Regions from separate parts of the Pradoshia sp. Z4_20 genome, predicted to be linked through region 2. Evidence: predicted binding sites of a transcription regulator. Region 2 holds the regulator's gene; the other holds the start of a gene.
What was found. Region 2 encodes NrdR, which represses ribonucleotide reductase genes. Its sites were predicted from a motif close to AACACNATATATNGTGTT; they were not measured.
Positions count from the first base shown of each region.

Region 1: the regulator NrdR is predicted to act here: its motif matches at 1,854-1,871, upstream of AC4BHP_RS01765 (vitamin B12-dependent ribonucleotide reductase).

Region 1 is NZ_JBZAJD010000001.1:358,511-367,115, reverse strand. It holds gene AC4BHP_RS01765 (vitamin B12-dependent ribonucleotide reductase) at 1-1,724, opposite strand, end outside; gene AC4BHP_RS01760 (rhodanese-like domain-containing protein) at 2,304-2,687, shown strand; gene AC4BHP_RS01755 (DUF1836 domain-containing protein) at 2,745-3,347, opposite strand; gene AC4BHP_RS01750 (NAD(P)H-binding protein) at 3,422-4,105, opposite strand; gene AC4BHP_RS01745 (DUF4023 domain-containing protein) at 4,226-4,351, shown strand; gene AC4BHP_RS01740 (DNA/RNA non-specific endonuclease) at 4,997-6,055, opposite strand; gene AC4BHP_RS01735 (NAD-dependent epimerase/dehydratase family protein) at 7,155-8,165, opposite strand; gene AC4BHP_RS01730 (Na+/H+ antiporter) at 8,321-8,605, opposite strand, start outside.
Region 2 is NZ_JBZAJD010000001.1:32,649-41,253, reverse strand. It holds gene AC4BHP_RS00190 (putative sporulation protein YtxC) at 1-352, opposite strand, end outside; gene dnaI (primosomal protein DnaI) at 624-1,565, opposite strand; gene AC4BHP_RS00180 (replication initiation and membrane attachment family protein) at 1,583-2,959, opposite strand; gene nrdR (transcriptional regulator NrdR) at 3,032-3,490, opposite strand; gene speD (adenosylmethionine decarboxylase) at 3,740-4,120, opposite strand; gene AC4BHP_RS00165 (glyceraldehyde-3-phosphate dehydrogenase) at 4,434-5,462, opposite strand; gene coaE (dephospho-CoA kinase) at 5,635-6,231, opposite strand; gene ytaF (sporulation membrane protein YtaF) at 6,248-6,886, opposite strand; gene mutM (DNA-formamidopyrimidine glycosylase) at 6,957-7,787, opposite strand; gene polA (DNA polymerase I) at 7,809-8,605, opposite strand, start outside.

The DNA.
Region 1 (8,605 bases), 330 kb from region 2:
ACCAGCTTATTTCCTTCTTCGGAACCATATTCTTTTTCACAATAAATAAGCATATCATGCAGACCCATTACACCTAGGCCAACGCGTCTTTCCCCTAGAGCCTGTTTTTTATTGGCTTCAAGGAAGTATGGAGTCGCGTTAATAACATTATCCTGCATGCGCACGCCGACTTTTACCGTTTGTTTCAGTTTCTCCAAGTCCACTTGTTTGCGATCTTTATCTGTCATTTCAGCCAGATTGACAGCAGCCAAGTTACATACAGAATAAGGAGCCAATGGCTGTTCCCCACAAGGATTCGTCGCAACTACTTTTTGACCGTACGCTTTAGCGTTTGTCATATCGTTTGCATTATCGATAAAGAAAATGCCCGGCTCCGCAGAATAAGTCGCACAAATATTGATTAAATTCCATAATTCGCGAGCTTTAATTTTACGATATACACGCACAGCATAACCTAGTTTCTCCCATTCGCGTACATCACCGCAATCAGCCCATTTTTCATTATAGGCTTTCATATCTTCTTCATTATAGGACTCAACATCCGGGAATCGAAGTTCATATTCTCCGTCATTTTCTACAGCTTCCATAAATTCTTTTGTTAAGCACACTGAAATATTGGCACCTGTTAAAAAGTCTGGATTATGAACAGTATCATTTCCACCAGCGGAAAGTTTTTCTTCTGCTTCCTTAATGATTGCCTCATTAAATCCGCCAAACCCCGAGATGTTTTTATAATTGACTATGCCTTGATACATGGCTTCCTCTTGCATTGTGAGCGGAGTGAATTTCAATTTTTCAGATGCATGTCTACGAATTACTTCATCCTTGCTGACTTCCATTAAGAAGCGCAAAATTTTAGGATTTTGCATTTTTGAGATGATAAATTCTACGATATCCGGATGCCAGTCAGAAAGCATAATCATTTGAGCTCCGCGACGGGAACCACCCTGTTCAACTAAGTGAGTTAATTTTGCAATATCATCCAACCAGGATACTGCACCTGAAGATTTTCCGTTTACACCGCGAGCAAGCGTGTTTCTTGGACGTAAAGTGGAACCATTCGTACCGACACCGCCTCCGCGACTCATAATTTCCATCACATGTTTGCGATGTTCAGAAATCCCTTCACGGCTGTCATTAATAAATGGCATTACATAGCAGTTAAAGTAGGTTACTTCTGTTTCAGAACCGGCTCCATAGAGCACACGTCCTGCCGGGATAAAATTCGTTTGAACTAATTCATTATAAAATTTATCAAACCATTCCTTGCGTTTCTCTTCCGTTTTTTCAACTTCAGCCAAACCGCGTGCATTCCGTTTCGCAATCTGTTCATAATAAATTTCAAGCGGTTTTTCAATGACGTCGAGTGATTTACAAATCAGACCGGTTTTAATTTCATCATGCTTGTCCAAGGATGAGCGGAATTCTTCTTCAACCAATACATGTGCTTTCTTGGCTTCCCAATCAATATGTTGGATGTACCCAAGTCCACGGGCAGGAAATTTTGGGTCTTCTTTAATGGTAAGTACAACAAAATCTCCATTACTAAGTGTCATTTTTTCCGTATCTTTGAAGGAATAGCGATCTATCATCACAAGCCTTGAAACACCCTTATACGTCTTATTCATGTCTGGAGTAATCGGAAAAACTTGCGGAAATAGGGCTATATCTTTATTTAACCTTTCGACATTTATAGACAACTTGCGATTTGTTACAGTAGGCAATTTGATCTCTCCTTCAACCAATAATATTATCTCTTTTTTATTTATCTTTGTTAAGTTCTTAAATGAATATCTCTACGTTATCATAGGCTACATTTTAATTCAACATATAGTATTTGTATTTTTATAATCCATACCACATATAGTGTCTGGAGCATCTTCTGCTAAAATTGTCAATTATTAAAATTTTACAAAAAGTAAAGAAAATCAAAGATATAATCTTCTTTTTAACTATTTTTGAACCAAAATAAACAAAATCTCAGCTTGCATATTATGAAGCTTAACTATGCTTCATATAACAGCGTTTTTGCATTTTCGACCCAAAATTTTTTTCCTAAAAAATAAAATTTTGTCCATAATGCACGATACTTGATTTATAGTGATTTGTAAACTTATTGTCCTTTCTAATAACGCTATATGGATATAACCATTATTTTGAATCCAAAGACAATATGTCTACCTTCCTAAATGCAATAATTTTTTATCACAAATTCGTAAACTATTACCAGAAAATTTTTTTGCCAGACAAATATACGAACTGTATAATAGTAAAGTGAACAGAAAGAGAAAGTGGGGATTGAATTGCCAACATCATTAATCGTATTAATTGTACTGGCTGTATTGATCATTGGATATTCCATCTACAGTTGGTTCTCCAGCAAAAAAATGGTTACGACATTGTCCCAAGAGGACTTTAAAGCTGGCTATCGAAAAGCTCAGTTAATAGATGTTCGTGAGCAAAAAGAGTTTGATGGCGGACATATTTTAGGAGCCCGCAACATACCTTCAACACAATTGAAAATGCGTATGAAGGAACTCCGCAAAGATAAACCTGTTTATCTTTATTGTCAAAGCGGAATGAGAAGCACACGAGCTGCTCAGATGCTATATAAAAAAGGCTATCGTGAACTTTATCAACTCGAGGGCGGCTTCAAACAATGGAAGGGTAAAATTAAAACTAAATAAAATCAAAGAGCCAATGCAGGGTATGCACTTGGCTCTTTATAATTAAACGGATATTTTTTATGATTTCGTTTTATTACCACTGTTAAATTCATCTACCAGATTCTCTGCTGCTTTTTTATACAGCTGGCTCATATGAGAAAGAGAAGCGATCATTAATAATTTCTCAAAATATTCAACATCGCCATTGAACTCATCCAGAGTGCCGCCTAAATGTACCCCTTCTTCTTTTGCCTCAGAGATACTCTCTAGTATGTCTTCTTTAAATTTATGAGCATTGTGATCAGTCAGGCGCAGAAAGCTGGAATACAGCTCATCAAGCTGTAAGTCTTCCTCTACTATCTTAGTGTTCAAGGGTCCCAGAATCGTTTTAATGTCACTTATAGAGAGTGTCCCTTTCAACTGATAAATCAGGCTGATTACTATTAAATGCCGCTTAGAATATTTTTTATTTTTAATAGGAAAAAATACTTTACCCTTGGCATAATTGTTGATCATCGTTTTAGTTAAAACTTTTTCATCATCATTCCGCTTAGACATTTTGAATTTACTCTCGAATAATTGAATGACTTGATCCATATATAAATCAATATCTGGTATATCCTCTAATGTGATTTTATCTTGCAATCCCAGTTGATTGATAAGTTCTTCATTGTTTTTCATTTTGTAACCTCTGTTTACTAATAGTAATTTCTATTATACATTAACCATTCAGATTCTGTAAGGATGGTGAACTTTTAGCATTTTATAATTTCGGAATACTTGGCAATTTGCTCTATCTCATGGGAAGCAACTTCATTTATACCCTTTTTATCCTGCAGCGCACATATATACATAGCCTCTGCCACCATTTTTCCTTGTACCGGCTTATATTTCTTAAGAGGACCTTTAAATACAAACGGGCAAGATTTACTGACTAAAGCTGCCAATCCCTCTCCCAATCTAAATTCTTGCCTATTCCCCAATAAAAGTGATGGTCTAAAAATGGTTAGACTGTTTAATTGAAGCTGTTTCAATGCAGTCTCCAGTTGCCCTTTTGTTTTGCTGTAAAACACATGGGATTTTTCATCAGCACCCATTGCAGAAATAATTAAGAATTGACGAACCTGGTGCTGTTTAGCATTCTCTGCAAGCATCAACGGGTATGTATAATCGACTTTCCTAAACGCTTCCTTTGTCTTCGCTTTCTTAATGGTTGTACCCAAACAGCAAAAAATACAATCAACATCACTTGGTAGAGGTTCCTGATCCAATTGTTCAAAATCCGGAAAACTTTCCCTAAGCTTTGAATGTTGAATACCCGTGCTGGTCCTTACCCATACAATCACTTTCTCAAATTCACGTGAATCCAAAAGCGTTGTCACCAATTCCTTTCCAACTAATCCGGTTGCCCCAATTACTAACCCTACTTTACCGGTCATCTATTTTCCTCCATCTACCCTTTATTTTCGTTTCCTCTATTATAATCTATTTTCGTCATGCATGAATTCCATTAAAATTGAGAAAATAACTATAAATCCATAAGAGGGAGGATGAAATATATGAAAGAAGAAAGCACTCATGAATTTGTAGAAAATTTGCATGAAAAGCAACAAAAGGCTGAAAAGAACCAAGCTAAACAAGGATATGGACGTCCAAGCAAAAAACTTCCAAATAAACAGCATTAATACCTTGTAATCGAATGCCATGAGTTATGTTTCTCATGGCTTTTTGCTTACTTGCCAGCCTTTCTTACGATTAATCCCATAAATAGAGTAACACCTATTAGTAGTACCACTAAAACCCATTACTTCCATTAACATGAAATTCCCTGTTAGATAGCATTATTTTATAAAGCCCTCAAAAATTCATAATATTGCTCCTTCTTATATTGCAGGTTAGTGGAATCAAACAACCTTATATATTCATATCTTAGGAAAAATGATTTGGGTGTGATTAAAGAATATGAAAACACATAATCAAGTTGTTTTCTATACGATTAGGTGGTCTACCATTAAAAAATTTTTAGTACTAGATTTTATAACAGGTACAGGTATTTATTATGCATTTAAAATTATTTCATCCAGCGTTTTAGTTGGTGTTTTAGGAAGTATTATTTGTACCGAAGGGATTAAACGGTTACCTGGCAAACTAATGCGTTGATTGGAAAGGGTAAGGATTCTAGCTAGTTATTATCTTTGTTAATATGAAAATAGCCCCACCAAAAAGGAAGTAGCTTATTGGACTAACGCTCTTTCAGTTTAAGTAATTTTTATCACTACAGAACCCTCCTATTGACTAGGAGGGTTTTAATATTTCTATAGTTTAGATGCCTACTCACCTACCATCCCATCACCATCGTTATCCCGCATATAAGGGTACAACCAGTGGTCACTCGTTATAGGCATACTGAAACCTGCATCTTTTGCTTCTTTAATCGTCACCTCACCATTACCGTTCGTATCGACACTAGAAATATTACCGCCTGTATTTGAACTGATTGAGTTTTCACTTGAACTAGTTGAGTTTTTACTTGAACTGGTTGAGTTAGAAGACTTGCTTTCTGTTAAACCAAGTGATTGGTTTACTTCATCCGGGTTAACATTGTCAAATTTATCTACAACTTTGTTGCCCTTGATGGTATACGTATACTTATAGCTTGAAGGAACCTGTGTTTTTGTATTCGGATAGGTGATAATTGCTTCAAAATTTGTCGCACCACCTGCATCACGAATCACTTTTTCCATATATGCTTGGTCGCCATACCTATTCAATGTACTTTCTTGTGGGGTAATATTATAAGCATTCGATACCCCTCCTAGAGAGTCAGCTATGATATGTCCTTCATCAAAATTATCACTTTCAACACCCGGAACTTTTGCCTCATCAGAGTAATATCTACCAGATGATGTTACATGCTCGCTACTGTCATCTTGTAGAATAATCTCGTCCGCAATGACACGTACTAGTTGCCCGTATTCATTAGTAAACGCCCAATATTTGCGATCCCCATAGCCGATATCCACGACAACATTGGGTTCACGATAACCAGATAAATCGCCACCATCCACTTTGATAAGTTTGTATCCTGAGAACTGTGTCTCCTCTTTTTTCTTAGCTTCCGCCTTTGTCTTAGCTTCTGCTTCTGCCTTTGCCTTAGCCTCCGCTTCCGCCTTTGCCTTAGCCTCCGCTTCCGCCTTTGCCTTAGCCTCCGCTTCCGCCTTTGCCTTAGCCTCCGCTTCTTCCTTCGCCTCAGCCTCCGCTTCCGCCTTTGCCTTAGCCTCTGCTTCTTCCTTCGCTTTAGTTTTTTCTTCCTCTGCTTTAACCGTACCTACTTCTTGCTGTTGCTCTACCTGTGCGCTACTATCAGCAGACTCTTCTACTGGAGGAATTATTGAACTTAAAGTAATACATAATATCGCTGCAGCACCAAAAATCATTACTACATGCAACCTTTTGGCTTCAGGAGCTCTCTTCAAAACAAAGCTCGGTTTAATTAAGCCCACAAATAAAGCTGCGATAGATACTAGAAATAGGATAAGAAGCAAATTATCAATTACTGAAGGTGACAGTATCCAAATAAAAGATACTGCTATTGCGCCCCCAAAAACCCGCCACACAAATGGCTTATTTCTTTTAGTTTCTGGAAGCCATGAAAGAACAACGTTCGGATCATTCAAACCTACGATTAGACCTAGAAAAGATATTAAAAGCAGTCCAACCAACAAAGCCATCTTTCTTCCTCCTTCTATTTTTGTAATTAATATGGATAACAAATAGGCTTTTCATAATAGCTCATATTCTTATTTACCACTCGGCAATCCGAACTCAATCTAGATATTATTTCCATATAGTAATAGAACGGGAAAATTATGAAGAGACCTCCAGAATCAATCCAAAGGTTTACGTTTTGAGATGCTTTTCTAAAAATACTCTGAAGTAATAACCTTTTTGATATCATAAATGGCATAAAGATAAAGAAAACACGCCCCAAAAAACGGCGTGTTTTCTTTATTGTAAATATTACTTCTTCTTTAACTAATCCTCCATTAATTTATTAAAATGCTATCTACGCCCACAATTGGGTTCGTTCTTTATACTCCTCTGATAGATTCACCAGTCCCCCCTATTTCCTCCAAGTAGTATTATAGCTTCGTTTGTTATACAAGATCTCAGTCCACCTAGCCTTATATATATTTATACAAGTAGGGGGTGAACAGTTTAGCGGAGGAAATCCATATCAGTCCCACATCCCCGTAAATTCTACCCTGGCTACTGATAGAATAAATCCATATAAAAAGTTCAACCAGAAAGTTCTGGCTGAACTATATAATACGAACCATACCAACTTCCCCTTCCATACGAAAGCCACAATCTTTACGAAACAGCCTTTTGTTAAGGTTCTTTATAATGACCCATTACCTTTTTCATAACAAAAAGGAAGGAAACAAAGCTTCCCTTCCTTTATATATATTTTTCTCTCATGTAGATTTATTCAGCTTTCATATCAACTACGGCTTTTTTTCCTTCCAATATATCCAGACTTAACTGAACTGATTCTCCGATGGCTTTTTCTATATCATCTGGCTGTACACCAAAGTGGTCAACAATTGTCTTTTTATCAATGAAAAGATTTTTAGTAAAGATTTTTGCGAATTCAGCCGTATCCAATCCCAGTTCTATTCCAGCACTCTTTTGTTTTTCTGCTTTCGCCTTCATCGCTTCAATATAATTAGAGGCAGGAATTGTTATGATTTCTTTGTCCGGTGTTCCCATGTATTTATGGAAGATGGTCAGCATTTCTTTCCACTCCATATTATAATAGCCAACCGGGTAATTACCTGTCTTCCCATTTATTAAGGCACCAGCAATGCACTCCCCGATCTGCTTCGCTGTCACCATGGTTGTTCCTCCTTCAGGATACATGACAGCTTCTTTCATATTTTGAATCTGTTCAACAAGGAATACCCAAACAGGCTTACGTCCCTGCTGGCTTCCAAAGACATATGGAACCTCCAAAACGGCTACACTCATATCATCATCCCCGAAGGATAAAGCCATATTAGCCTGATCTACACGGCTCCTTATATATGGATGGTGCTTCGTCAGTTCATACTCGGGTAGTTCTCTATTAAAATAAGCAAAATACGACCCCAGTACAACTGAATGTTTGACACCGCATTCCTTTGCTATTCTTAATAGCCGTTCTAATGGTGTAATATTATATTTTTCAAAAAATGAATAGATTGGTGATGGTGCCTCTACTCTTTCATCTACACCTGCCGCAAAAACAAATCCGTCACAGCCTGTTAAATATTTACGAATATCATCATCTGTCAATGTTAAATAATTTCCCAGAGTTATCTCCATTTCTTCAGGAAGGTTACTGCCTTCAGGGATAGGTGGCAGTGACAATGTTGCCACTTCATGCCCTTGTTCAATTAATACCCTTGCGCCTTCAGCACCTAATAAGCCCGTACCGCCAATCATAAATACTTTCATGTTGGTTGCCTCCTCCGTTTTATTCTCCTAAATTTTATCATCTAAGATAGTGGTATATTTGACCAAAAATGTATTTTATGTGAAATCTTATACTCACATTTCCCTTTACCTTTAAACGGTAAACAAAAAAGCTCACAGGTAGAACACCTGCAAGCCTATTCCTCAATTTCCTGAAGCATAACACTCTCCACATAATTCACAAATCGACGTAAATCCTGAGCCAGTTCGCGATTTATTTGGCCTTCTTCATACATTCGCTGAATGTCAGCTCGTTCAGCTTCAATAGCTTTGAAACGTAATTCTTCTTTTTGCTGATCCTTCATACTATTATTTGAACGGGCTTTATTTGGTTGCTTCAGTTTATCAATAATTCTTCGATACTCATAAATGATGGATGAAACATGTGAATTGTTCGTTTCCTCTACATATTTTTCTAGACT
Region 2 (8,605 bases):
CTTGTTTTTTTAATTGTTCTGAAAGGTGATGGCTACCGCAGTAGGCAGCTTCACCATCCCACATGAGCAATGCGATTTCTGCAATCTGGCTAATTTCATCTTCATCCTCATATAAAAAGCGTTCCCGAATCACATCCCGAATTTTGCATTCCAGATGATAGGTAGAGAAAAATGTATATAAAGCATCAATGAGTGCGTGACAAAAAATTTCCTCCTGATCCGGGTCCCAAAGAAAGGAGACAGACTTTTGGCCATCCTTATGAACAGAATGAATTGCCTGTCGGATAAAAAAATCGCTGTTCTTAAATCGAACATGCCAATTAGCCTGTTCTTCCTGTGAATCAAAATACATCGTAAGCAACCCTATCCCTCCAGACTATCGGAACTCCTAGTTTTATGTATATGGGACATGGCAACCCTTTAGAATGGATGGATAAAATTAGATGTAAAATAAAAGCATCATGGCAGACTGTACAGAGCCGCTGTACTATTGCCTACATATCATATGAATTCCAGTCAATTTATTTCATGCCAGGTCTGTTAGCTTATTAAGGAATAGTAATATCTAAAAAGAGACAGCCCCTTTTTTGCGAGCTGCCTCTTTGCCAAACCTTTTATTCTCTTTAATCTCTACGATTTTTTCCGTCCATTTCAATTGGCTCCGTTAAATTACGGACTCTCTCCATGATCCTTTTACCTTTAACCAGTTCTTCATCTCCACGCTGAGAATACGTGAAATGGTGTTCCAATTGTTTCATGTTAAAATTGGAGGTGAAAAAGGTTGGAAGATTTTCATGCATTCGATATTGAAGGATCGGTCCCAGTACATCATCACGCGACCAGGCACTCATCGTTTCTGCTCCAATATCATCAATCATCAAAATAGGAACTTCCTTTAAGGCATCCACCTTTTGGTTATAGGAATTTTCCGCGAAGGACCCTTTTAATTCTCTTAAATATTCAGGCCAGTACACAATATGTGATGAAACGCCCTCTTCAGACAGTGCATTTGCAATCGCACCAAGCAAATAGGTTTTACCTACCCCAAATTCACCGTATAAATAGAGCCCTTTATGACCAGCACCATTTATATATGAGTCAACAAAATTCTTTGCCTTTTCGACTGCCTCCACACGTGCTTCGGTCGTATACTCATCCCAAATCAAATTAGAAAAAGAAGCCTCCACAATTTCTTTTGGTACATGGCTGGCACGGATCAGCTTACGTAATCGATTCTTCTCTTCCTGCCTGCGTTTTTTATGACAGGGTTCATACCGAACATCAATCCGTTTCCCCTGAATAAACAGGTGCGGATGATGACCCTGAAGAAGATTTTTACATTCAGATAAAGAAGGACATTCGTCACATGTCTTCGTTTGAGTGGAGAACTCGTAGAGCTTATTCATGCTTTTTTCAATCATGTCGCTTGTCAGCTGACTGCTATGTTCATTTATAAATAAACGGACATCAGGATCTTTTAAAACAATATTTCTCATTTCATCCAATCTTTGTTGAAAGTTTTCACGCTTCCCGAGCTGATTCAGTGCATCCTGTATATTTTTCATCCTTATACACCTCCTGTTTATTTAGAATTTTCATTTTGCAATTTTTCCTTGAGTTTTCTTACCCGCTCAGCAATTTCGGTGGATTGAGCAACTGGCTCTTTCTTCTTTGTTTCATCCAGCCAGTCAGGAACGATTTCCTTCCTCGCATTACCCGATGTGCGGCGTGTTGATTTATTTGTTTTCGTCTTTTTCTCATTAGCCCAGGTTTGGTATTTCTTATGCTCACTCAAAGCCATTTCATAGGCTTCACGTACGGTGGTGATATTTTTCCTCGCCCAGTGCGAAGCAATTGTCTCCACATAGTTTGATTGCAATTTCATATCTGATTTTAACATGACATAGTGCAGAAGGACATTAACGACTCCAGGAGGAAGCTTTTGATTGACCATGACCTTTTCTACAAGTGCCAGATCATTGTCGGAAGGCATTGCGCCTTGCGAAAGGCTAACTAGAAATTCCAACGGAGAGGTTGTTTCAAAAGTATACAGCAAATGCTCCTCGGGTGTTTTAGGTTCTATGATCGTACGTTCATACTCAGGCTGTTTCTGTTCAATCAGTGTCGGCATTTCTTCACCATGATTGATGTGGAAAAACTCCCTTGCACATTTTCTAAGTTCGTCTATATCAATTTCATTATGTTGATTTTGACAGCGTAAAATCAACTTGCTCATATCCATTACATTAATTTTATATAAATACGATAGCATCGCGATGGATTCCATCACATTTGGAGTAAACGCTTTTCTCGATATAAAGCTGTTTTTAGCCGTCGCAAATAATAACTCGAAATCAAATTGCTCCATTAAATTATGGCTATATCCCTGTGGGTCCTTTGAGAAGAATTGCATGTTTTGATCAGTTTCCGAGCTGATGATTTCTTTTGGATTGCGAAATTCAGATGCAAACACCTCATTGAACGATTGTGTTATTTCCTCATAATCATCCGGTATACGTTTATCCGCAAACATCGTGAGCAGCCGTTCGTAATGTCTCTCTTCTAGTTTTTGCTTCAGATAAATAGGCAGCAAATCATCATGGAAAAATTTATCCGGACTTAAAGGACAAAGAATCTCATATATAAAAACATTACCTTCCGGAGTTGCTTTTTTATATGTTTTTAATAACCCAATTCCTTCAAGCCTTTTTCGGTATTGAAATATCTCATCCAAAGGTAAACCAAGTACATCCATTAACCAACGATGTGTCGTTTGTCTGGAATACATGTTACCTGTATTGACTTCGTTTAATAAGGTCATATACAAAGAAACAGCCAATCCTCCTACAAGTGGCTGATATAAATATTGAATCGATTTATGGTCCATTTCTGATAGCTTTTCTTTATATAGTACAACATATCTGTCTTTAGGATTTACAAACTTCCATGAAAATTGCATTGTCTACAAACCTTTCGTACTTCGGGTTTTTATAGTTGAAAAAAGAGCTAAAGAAACTGTCTTCAGCTCTACTTAATCCTCTTTTTTCATTAATTCTTTCAATTCGTCAATAAAGACATTTATATCCTTAAATTGACGATACACAGAAGCGAAACGGACATAGGCCACTTCATCCAACTCAGCCAGCCTATCCATAACCATTTCACCTATTAAATCACTTTTTATTTCAGAAAATCCTTGATTTCTTATTTCTTTTTCAACATCAGTTGCAATCTCTTCCAGTTCTTTAAGAGCAACATGACGCTTTTCACAAGCTCGGATTAAACCTCTTAGGATTTTTTCTCTGCTATATTCTTCCCGTGCGCCATCTTTTTTTACCACAATTAGCGGAATTTCTTCTACCTTTTCAAATGTAGTAAAACGATAACTACAGGATTCGCATTCTCTTCTTCTACGTATTGAACGTCCTTCATCCGCAGGGCGGGAATCCAGCACTCTTGTCCCATTATGTTGGCACGTTGGACATATCATAGATTAGCACCGTCCTTTTCTATAGTTCTATCTTATTAAAACAAATCGAATAGGACAAGTCTGTTTGCATAAAATGCTATTTTTTATCTATGATACGGCCAATACTATCGGAGAAAAGTAAATAATGGGCAAGTAAAAGACGTTTGCCACAAAAAAAAGAGATGCATATGTACTGCACCCCTAAAAGTTAGAGTTTGAATCTAGCTTTTTTGAGTCAACACAAAAGGACATCTCTTTAATATTTTTTATTTATAATGCTTTAGCAAGAACATGGCTGACAGCAACCGGACCCATGCCTCGCGGGATTTCAATGTGTTCCCTAACCTGAGCGTTTAAGGCTTCAGCTATAAAATCAGCAGCCACATTAGGATCTAAGTCACCGCATGTATATACATCAATACTCGCATAACCATGTTCCGGAAAACTATGAATGGTTAAATGTGATTCAGATATAATGACTACTCCGCTTACTCCCTGTGGCGCAAACTTATGGAAGGCTACTTCTCTAACTTCAGCTCCAGATCGTAAAGCAGCGTCCACGAATATTTGTTCAATCTGATTAACATCGTTCAATTTAGATAAATCACAGCCCCATAATTCAGAAATGACATGACGACCTATTGTATGCATGTTCAATTCCCCCTTTAGCATTTAAACGAATTATAATTATCTTCGTTTCTGGCCTTTACTACCACGGGGGAAAGTTAGTCCTGAGAGGTCCTAACCCTTTAAGTAGTACTGCCAGGATGATGAAGTTTACGACATTTAGTATATATGGTTTATATTTCAAAAGCAATCATACAATTCAATATTAGTTAATAATTACCACTAAATGTACATTAATTGTTTTTCTTAGTTTATTCTAGAATATGAATCAAAGAACGGCCTGAACCGCCTTTTTTTAGAAAGACAGCCAGACCGTAATAGATATTGTTTATTATTATTAACTTACTTTCACCTTATCCTCCTGAAGAAGGCGTGCCACATGGTTTACTAATTCTACCACTCTGCATGAGTATCCCCACTCATTGTCATACCAGGCAAGCACTTTCACTTTATTTGCACCAATCACCATTGTTGAGAGTGCATCTACAATAGCCGAATGTGGATTCGTATTAAAATCAATCGAAACAAGCGGCTCTGTGCTGTATTGGATAATACCGGCCAATGATCCTTCAGCTGCTGTTTTAAACGCTTGATTGATTTCATTAACAGTAACTTCTCTTTTTAAATCTACTACCAAATCAACTAAAGAGACGTTTGGAGTTGGTACTCTCAACGCAATACCATGGAGTTTTCCTTTTAAATGAGGAAGCACCAGTGAGAGTGCTTTGGCTGCTCCAGTTGTGGTAGGTATGATACTTTGTGCACAGGCACGAGCTCTGCGTAAATCTTTGTGCGGGTTATCGATATTATTTTGATCATTTGTATATGCATGAACGGTTGTCATAAGACCATTGTCAATTCCAAATTGTTCATCGAGTACTTTTACAACAGGAGCGAGACAGTTAGTTGTGCAGGATGCATTAGAAATAACAAGGTGTTTATTGATATCCAATGTATCCTCGTTAACACCCATTACAATCGTGACGTCCTCATTCTTCCCGGGAGCTGTTAAAACGACTCGTTTTGCACCGGCATTTAAATGAAGAGCTGCTTGATCACGATGATTAAATTTCCCAGTTGCTTCGATTACGATATCAATCCCAAGATTTTTCCAAGGCAGGAATTCAGGATTGCGATTATTAAGCAAAAGAACTTTTTTACCATTTATCAATAAATGATCATCCATAGCATGTACATCACCATTAAACGGACCATGATTCGTATCATATTTAATTAAATGTGCTAATGTTTCAGGCGGATAGCTAGCATTAATGGCTACGATTTCAAGATGCTCATCCAATATTGCTTTTCGGAAAACCATTCTGCCAATTCGGCCAAACCCATTGATAGCAACTCTTGCACTCATTTAACTTCCTCCTATATATAAGTTATACTTATTGTAAAAATGATGTAATTAGTATAACACATTGAATAAAATGCTGCATGGTTTAAATACCCAAATTATCCAAATTAAATGGAATTTTATACAAAAAAAGACTATCCCAGGGTCGTTATCCCTCAGATAGCCTTTCTATTGATTATACATTCAATTGTTTAATTAGATCAATGAGTTGCTCTTCCGTCTCAAAAAATTCTCCGTTATTGTCAACAATATAATTGGCCAATTTTTTCTTATCATCAATTGGCATTTGTGCTCGTATTCTCGCAAGTGCTTCTTCCTCAGTAAAATGATCCCGCGCCATTAATCTCTTTAACTGGACCTCGGGCTTTACATACACAAGAATAATACCCTCTACCATATGCGTCAAATTACTTTCAAACAATAGGGGAATGTCCATGAAAACGAGTTCTTTCCCCTGGTGTAACGCTTTCTCCGTTTCTTCCATCATCCATTTCCTGACTGCCGGATGAACAATTCCATTTAACATTTGCCGTTTTTCAGAGTTTGAAAATACGATGGAACCTAATTTTTTTCGGTCTAATGTCCCATCAGGTAAACAAATATCCTGACCAAATACATTTTTAATTTCCTCTAATGCTGGCATACCAGGCTCGACAACTTTTCTTGCTGCGATATCTGCATCAATAACAGGGTAACCCTTGGAAATGAGCCATTTGCTGACGCTGCTCTTTCCACTGGCAATCCCTCCTGTAACTCCGAATATTTTCCCCATAGCATTCCATTCCCTATTAAATTATTTTGGTTAACCCAAGAAAAATAAGTACTAAACCCGGAATAAATGAAAAGACCTTTGCCATAATGGAATCCTGCAGAAATTTTCCCGCTTTTATACCCACAGTCATTAATAAAGCACTCATACCAAAACAGAGAGTCACCTGAATAAACAGGGGATAATGAAGTATACCAGCACCTATTCCAGCTCCAAATCCATCTAATGATAAGGCTAATCCTAGAAAGAAAGCCTCTAACCCAGTAATGGTCCCGGAACGGTCAAAGTCTGCACTTAATGGCTTTTTAAGTATATGAATAACCAGCCCAATAGACTTTATTTCTAATTGGAATAAGGTTCTTTCATCCACATAGGGACAATTATCTTCATTTCGCTTGAAGTAACTTGAAAGTGTCCAAATTCCAAGCACCAGCAAGATAAATCCTCCTAGCTTACCGGTCCAGGAATGTGCCATCAAATGCTCGCTTAACGATCCCATTAACATACCGAATGCTAGGCTTAATGCAGAGCAACCGGCAATGATGATGATGGAGCGAATCGGTATACTTACTTTTCGCATTCCATAGGTTATTCCCACACCGCAACTATCCAGACTCACTGCCAATGCCAATAATACTATTGATGCTATGTGCTCCATTTCATAGGGACTCCTTTCCATAATCAATACCCTACTATATGAAAGGAGCCCATCTTATGTTCATATTCAGTTAGGCTAATGGCTGACATTCAGGACAGTAGATGGTCCCTCTGCCTCCAACAATAATTCTTTCCATGTTTGTTCCGCAAATTTTACAAGGCTGTCCTTTTCTCGAATATGCAAACAGCTCGAGCTGAAACATGCCGATTTGGCCCTGTGAATTCACATAGGATCGTACTGTACTTCCACCTTTTTCAATGGCGGTAGCAAGAGTTTCCTTAATGGATGTATATAGTTTTTCTATTTCCTCTTTTGTCAATGTGGATGCCGGCCGTTCAGGATGGATACCGGAATGGAACAATGCTTCATCCACATAGATATTACCAAGACCTGCAACTACTCTTTGATCCAATAATACCGTTTTTATAAAACGATTTGTCTTACTGAGTGCTGTGCTTAAGTAATCTGGTGTAAATTCATCTGAAAAAGGCTCAGGTCCTACTTTTGAAAGTGGCAATACTTCCAATTCTGTCCCCTTTGTATGCAGATGCATCGTGCCAAACTTACGGACATCTCTGTATCTCAATTCCGTTTGATCCGTAAATTTGAATATAACATGCGTATGCTTATCTGCCGGTTCCGTTTCATCATAAAGACCGTATTTCCCTTCCATCCGTAAATGGGAAACAAGACTGTAATCATCTAAATGGAAAATCAGGAATTTACCTCGCCTCCCAATCTCATGAATGGTTTGCCCTTTTAAAAGCATACGAAACAGTTCAGCATCATCCGGCTCTTTTATAATTTTTGCCCAGCGTATATCCACATCATCAATTGTTTTTCCAAGTACCAAAACTTCGAGGGTCCTTCTGATTGTTTCGACCTCAGGTAATTCAGGCATACCTTTTCACCCCTTTTATTCCTATTTAGCATCATACCAGGTGTTGCCAAAAGAATAGTCCACTTTTAATGGAACCGCTAATTCAATTGCATTTTCCATTTCTTCCGGAACAATTCTCTTTAATATATCCAACTCTTCAGGTGGCGCCTCAAAAATCAATTCATCGTGCACCTGAAGCAGCATTCTAGTCTGTAAATTTTCTTTCTTTAATCTGGCATTCATTCGAATCATCGCCAATTTGATAATATCTGCAGCACTGCCCTGAATTGGTGTATTCATAGCTGTTCTTTCTGCAAAACCACGAACATTGAAGTTCCGATTATTAATTTCAGGTATATATCTTCGGCGCTGCAATAAAGTACTTACATATCCATTTTCCTTCGCCTCTTCTACAATATCCTTCATGTATTGCTGAACACCAGGGAAGCTCTCTAAATAGCGATCAATAAAGATTCCAGCTTCTTTTCTGGTAATTCCAAGACTTTGCGATAGTCCATAATCACTGATACCATACACAATTCCAAAGTTCACCGCTTTAGCCTGTCTTCTCATATTTGATGTCACCTGATCAGCATCCACATGAAATACATCCATAGCCGTTCTTGTGTGGATGTCCATATCTGAGTTAAAGGCATCTATCAGGTTTTCATCTCCCGCTATATGGGCCAGAACACGCAGTTCAATTTGAGAATAATCAGCCGCAAAAATGACCCAGCCTTCTTCAGATGGAACGAAAGCCTGTCTGATTTTTTTGCCTTCTTCAAGTCTGATCGGAATATTTTGCAGGTTAGGGTCTGTTGAACTAAGTCGTCCAGTTT